2 regions of the Rahnella aquatilis CIP 78.65 genome follow, and region 2 is predicted to be linked to the other one. Evidence: predicted binding sites of a transcription regulator. Region 2 holds the regulator's gene; the other holds the start of a gene.
What was found. The regulator PurR, encoded in region 2, represses purine synthesis genes. The targets are predictions, from matches to a motif close to CANGCAAACGTTTGCNTG.
Positions count from the first base shown of each region.

Region 1: a site for PurR is predicted at 1,566-1,583, ahead of RAHAQ2_RS07665 (amino acid aminotransferase). Genes of this name have one in related genera too.

Region 1 is NC_016818.1:1,674,706-1,677,892, forward strand. Features, by position in the region: gene RAHAQ2_RS07660 (MBL fold metallo-hydrolase) at 1-227, shown strand, start outside; gene RAHAQ2_RS07665 (amino acid aminotransferase) at 312-1,502, opposite strand; gene ompC (porin OmpC) at 1,744-2,892, opposite strand.
Region 2 is NC_016818.1:3,029,492-3,032,678, reverse strand. Features, by position in the region: gene punC (purine nucleoside transporter PunC) at 1-110, opposite strand, end outside; gene punR (DNA-binding transcriptional activator PunR) at 247-1,152, shown strand; gene purR (HTH-type transcriptional repressor PurR) at 1,188-2,213, opposite strand; gene cydH (cytochrome bd-I oxidase subunit CydH) at 2,484-2,636, shown strand; gene RAHAQ2_RS13590 (C40 family peptidase) at 2,802-3,187, opposite strand, start outside.

The DNA of each region.
Region 1 (3,187 bases), 1.4 Mb from region 2:
ATGATAAAGCGCGAATTGCCGTTTCCGGTGATGTGATTTTTAAAGGTGGCGTAGGCCGCAGTGATTTCCCGCGTGGTGACCATCAGGCGCTGATTCATTCCATCAAAACGAAATTATTACCGCTCGGCGATGACATGGTATTTATTCCCGGTCATGGCCCGATGTCAGACTTTGGCTATGAGCGTAAAACCAATCCGTTCCTGCAGGATGAAATGCCGGTCTGGTAATGACATCTGCTGCTTATCAGCAAGAAACAAAAAGCCCGTCAGTTTCCTGACGGGCTTTTTTAATTGGGCAACACAAATTATCTTTTACAGTACGGCGACGATGGCTTCACACAGCGGTGCCATGTTTTCGAGTGTAATCCCAGCAACGTTAATACGGCCGGAGTTCACCGCGTACACGCCGAATTCATCACGTAAACGCAATACCTGATCTTTGGTCAGGCCGCTGAAAGAGAACATCCCGTTCTGGTTGATAATAAAGCTGAAATCCTGTTGAGCGCCTTTTTCCTGTAACGTGCTGACGAATAGCTGGCGCATACGATGGATACGCAGGCGCATATCGCTTAGTTCCTGCTCCCACAGCGTGCGCAGCGTTTCGTTACCCAGAATGGTGGCTACCACCGCAGCACCGTGTGACGGCGGGTTGGAGTAGTTTGCACGGATAACCGATTTCATTTGGCTGAAAGCGCGACCGGCAGTTTCTTCATCGGCTGCGACTAACGTACAAGCACCCACGCGTTCATTGTATAACCCGAAGTTTTTCGAGTAAGAACTGGCGACCAGCAATTCTTTGTGTTTTGCCACGAACAGCCGCAGACCTGCCGCATCTTCTTCCAGACCTTTTGCAAAGCCCTGATAGGCGAAGTCGAACAACGGTAACCAGCCGTTGCTCACCGACAATTCTGCCAGCTGTGCCCATTGTTCTTCCGTAGGATCGATACCGGTTGGATTATGGCAGCAGCCGTGGAACAGCACCACGTCGCCTGCTTTAGCTTCGCTCAGGCTTCTCAACATGCCATCGAAATCAAGACTGTGACTGGCGGCGTCATAATAATTGTATTCCACAACTTCCAGACCCGAAGCTGAGAACACACCTTTATGGTTTGGCCAGCTTGGATTGCTTACCCACACGCGTCTGGCGCTGGTTTGTGTCGCGATGAAATCTGCTGCGATACGCAGGGCGCCCGTGCCACCCGGAGTCTGCGCGGTGCGTGCCCGTTTATCAGCGATAATCGCACTGTCTTTGCCAAACAGCAGTTCTTGTGTGCAATGTGCGAAATCAGGCAACCCGTCGATACTCAGATAGGTTTTCGTGGTTTCATTTTCCAACAGGAATTGTTCGGCTTTTTTCACGCTGGCCAGAACCGGCGTTTTACCTGTTTCGTCTTTATAAACACCAATCCCCAGATTGATTTTATTAGAGCGGTCGTCAGCGCGGAAAAGATCGGTAAGACCCAGAATAGGGTCAGCAGGTGCTGCAGTGATTTTTTCAAACATGTCGGAAAATTCCATAGCCTGATATGACGAAAGAGGTCCTCAGGGTAACGCCAGCGCCCCCGTTTGCCAACCGTTTGCGGCAAAAAGAAAGCAGAGTTGTGAGAAGGCGTGGGAGATTAAAATATTTTATGGCGAGGGTGGAAAAACGATATTTTCAAACATACACAAACGCAAAAGGCAGAGCCGAAGCTCTGCCTTGATATCCGCTTTGCTACGCCCGTAAGCGCATCGTTAAGCGATATTAGAACTGGTATTGCAGACCAACACCAACAACATCATCGGTAGAAACACCAGCGGTACGGGTATAGCTGTTGTCGTCCAGCAGATTGATTTTGTAGTCTACATAGGTAGACATGTTTTTGTTGAAGTAGTAGTAAGTACCAACTTCTACGTATTTAACCAAGTCAGCATCACCGCCTGCAAAGCCAGTACCCAACGCATTAAGATCTTTACCTTTGGACTGCAGGTAAGCAATGGAAGGACGCAGGCCGAAATCAAACTGGTATTGTGCTACAACTTCAAAGTTTTGAGTTTTGTTAGCAACTTGGTTGAAGTCTCCGCCATAGATGGTGGTGTTCTCGGATTCACCGTAGAATGCTGCCAGGTACAGGTTGTTAGCGTCGTATTTCGCGCCCAATGCATATGCGGAAGCTTTGTCACCGTTACCATCAAGTTTCTGAGAGTTAGTACGGTTAGATGAGAAGTAAGCACCACTTACGCTAACGCCAGAGTTGCCGATAGCATAAGCTACCGAAGAACCCCAACCGTCACCATTCTGGTTTTTAGTTGAACTTCCAGGAACACCCAAGTCGGTACCATCAGCAGCAAAGTCATGGCCATCACGATCGTTTTGGTTTTTGCCCTGGTACTGTACTGCGAAGCTCAGGCCGTCAACCAGACCGAAGAAGTTGCTGTTACGGTAAGTTGCCATGCCATTACCACGACCAATCATGAAGTTGTCGTTGTTCTGGTACATAGTGTCATCGCCATAGATTGGCAGTTGGTCGGTGTAGGACATTACGTCGTAGATTACGCCGTAGTTACGACCGTAGTCGAAAGAGCCTGCATCACCGAATTTCAGACCTGCGAAGCCCAGACGAGTTTTGTTACCTTCGTCGCCAGCGCTTTCTGCGTGGTTTGCCTGAACGTTGTATTCCCACTGGCCGTAACCGGTCAGTTGGTCAGTAATTTGAGTTTCGCCTTTGAAGCCGAAACGGACATAGGTCTGGTCGCCATCGTCGCCAGCATTGTCAGAGAAGGTGTGACGGGCGTCAACTTTACCGTACAGATCCAGTTTGTTGCCATCTTTGTTATAGATCTCAGCTGCATTAGCTGCACCAGCAACTAACAGAGCAGGGATTACCACTGCAAGAATATTGCGCTTCATCATTATTATTACCCTCATTGGTTTTATTTGGACACCTGCCACTGCCTTAAATAATTCTTTACGGAACTATTCGCGAAAGTTTGGTGTCTCCTGTGTCTGAACGCACTATTCCATCCGTGGTGAGCTTAATCCATAGCGAAAATGCTACTAAATTACTAAATATGTTTCAGTTGGAAAAAATGTATTTCAAAATGTGTATTTTACGGAACTTTGTGACAGGGATCTATCTTTGAAAATGACTAAGGCCAGCAAAGCTGGCCTTAGTTTTGTAACTATTCTGTTAACTAAAAATATTTTA
Region 2 (3,187 bases):
ATCAGGCTGGTTTGCATGGTGCTGAACGCAGGCAGATACATATCGGTGGCTAAAAAGCCCAGCATGCTCAGTCCCGCAAGATAGAGCATAAATCCAAAGGAGGGTTTCATTATCGTCTCGTTAATTTATTTATTGCAGATGATGTGACGCAGATTACGTACCGGAGGCGGAGTTTAACGCTTTGATAACAGGCTTGTGAAACGCTAATATTTGCACACTGCTATCAAAAATATTGAAGGCTGAATTATGTGGTCAGAATACACCCTTGAAGTGGTTGATGCCGTGGCAAGAACCGGCAGTTTTAGTGCGGCAGCGCAAGACTTGCACCGCGTGCCTTCGGCTATCAGCTATACCGTCCGTCAGCTTGAGCAGTGGCTGGCCGTGCCGTTGTTTGAACGTCGCCACCGGGAGGTAGTGCTGACGCCTGCAGGCAAGGTTTTTGTCGATGAAGCGCGGATTCTGACAAAAAAAATGATAGCCACACGCCGGCAGTGTCAGCAGGTGGCGAACGGCTGGCGCGGCGAATTACGTGTGGCGGTCGACCGGATTGTAAAACCTGCACGAACACGGCGTCTGGTGCTCGATTTTTACCACCATTTTGCGGATACCGAACTCATTATTCACTCGGAAGTGTTTAATGGTGTCTGGGATGCGCTGGTCGACGGGCGTGCAGACGTGGCGATCGGTGCCACGCGCGCGATACCCGTTGGCGGGCGCTTCAGTTTTCGTGACATGGGATTTATGGACTGGCATTGCGTCGTCAGCCCGCAACATCCGCTGGCGCAATTATCCGGCGCACTGAATGATGATCAACTGCGGCCTTATCCGGCACTCTGTCTGGAAGATACTTCCCGGACATTGCCTAAGCGTGATACCTGGACGCTGGATAATCAGCGGCGCCTGGTCGTGCCAGACTGGACCTGCGCGCTGGAGTGCCTGACCGAAGGTTTATGCGTGGGGATGATGCCGGTTCACCGCGTCACGCCGTGGATAGAACAGAAGAAGTTGCAGGTGCTGACGCTGGAAAATAGGTTCCCGGACAGTCCGTGCTGTCTGACGTGGGATCAAAGCAATCCGTCACCCTCACTGGCCTGGTTACTGGACTATATGGGCGAGACAGAAACGATGAATCAGGAATGGCTGCGTGATTAAAAAAAACGCCTGCACAGGCAGGCGTTCGATATCTGTTAACGGCGGTAATCGCGGTACGGACCGTCGGCGACTGAACGTCGCTCGACCAGTTTCGGATGTACCTCGATGGTCTGAGACTCTTCACGTTTACTGACAATTCTGTCCAGCAACATGGTAAAGGCCATTTCACCCAGACGTTCTTTCGGCTGATGCACGGTTGTCAGCGCCGGAGAGAAATAACGGGCATTACGCACATTGTCGTAACCGATCACAGAAATATCCTGAGGAACGCGAAGGCCCAGTTCGTCTGCGGCACAAATGGCGCCCATTGCCATCACATCGCCGCCACAGAAGACGGCAGTGGGGCGATGCTTTTGCATCAGAATTTTATGCATCGCCTGATAGCCCGATTCCGGCTCGAAATCGCCCTGAACCACCCACTCCTCACGAAGCGGAATATTGGCTTCGGTCAGTGCTTTCACAAACCCCTGGAAGCGGCCGCCGCCGGTATTACGTGCAAGTTGTCCCGGGATCACGCCAATATCACGATGACCGCGTTCAATCAGATAACGCCCGGCCATGTAACCGCCTTCGAAAGCATTATCAATAATGCTGTCGGTGAAGTTTTTACGCGCTTCGCCCCAGTCCATGACCACCATGGGAATGGCGCGGTGCTCCTCGAGCATATTAAGCAATTCATCAGGATATTCTGCGCACATCACCAGCAAGCCGTCGACGCGCTTTTGCGCCAGCATCTGCAGATAGGCTTGTTGTTTCTCCAGATTATTATGCGAGTTACATAAAATCAGCGTATAGCCTTTGGAGAAGCAACTGTTTTCCACGGCCTCAATCACTTCGGCAAAATAGGGCGCTTCGCTGGATGTCGCCAGCAGGCCGATCGTTTTAGTGTTATTGACCTTCAGACTCCGGGCGACAGCACTCGGCGAGTAATGTAGCTCTTTGATTGCAAGGAGAACCGCGTCTTTGGTTTCTTCGGCGACGAAACGTGTTTTATTGATGACGTGCGACACGGTTGTAGTGGAAACGCCAGCGCGCTTTGCGACATCTTTAATCGTTGCCATGTAAACAATGACTCCTGAACTCACGTGTTTCAGCACGTTAGCATTATGTTAATCGTTTGCTTGCGTGGATCTCACTGCTGGCTTCTAAAAGGGCAGTCAAATCGTTGGGTGGATTCTTCAGAATGAGGCGTGAAATGCTCTCGGGTGAAATCAACCGGCACACAGGCGTGTTAACCGACAATTTTCTCTTATAATGCAGGAAAGTGGAAGCAAAATTCTCAGGAACGCCTTGTCATTCAACACAAGATTTTAAAGGTTAATTATGAGAAAATGCGTTGGCACACAATGAGTGTGGCTTTAAAAATGCCACAATTTGATCCGAAAGGGGGTTTGATGGACAGCAACCTGAAATTATCGTTGATCACCACGGTATGCGCTTTGCTTATGATTATTGCTTTCAGCTTCACCGCAGTGATGAACTGATTCATTAAGTGATCCGCCATAAAAAAGGGCGATTCCTGTTGCAGGGATCGCCCTTTTCAATTTTACGCACTGACCGTTACCGCTGATACTCTTCCCTGCATAAACGCTTCGTTAAATGCTATTCAATGGCTGATTAGCGAAACTTCAGACTTAACGAATTGTTTATTATCGGATCGTTTTCGGGGTCATTACCCGACGTGCGCCCACATAGTGATCTTGCCAGTAATCATCGCCGAGAGAGGTGATTTTAATGTCTTCGCCTGTTCTCGGAGACTGAATAAACTTGCCGTTACCCACATAAACACCAACATGGTCTGCTGCGCCGCGGTTATTGATTCTGAAGAATACCAGATCACCGCTTTCAAGTTCGCCGCGTTTGACCGGAGCCGCATCGCGCAGGTGATACATTTCATTCGCTGTGCGTGGCATTTTAATGCGGATCAAATCTTTGTAGGCGTAATAGACTAAGCCGCTGCAATCAAAACCGGTATTCGGTGAGGTTCCGCCCCAGCGATACGGTTTTCCTACCTGATGCATCAGTTTGGTCATGG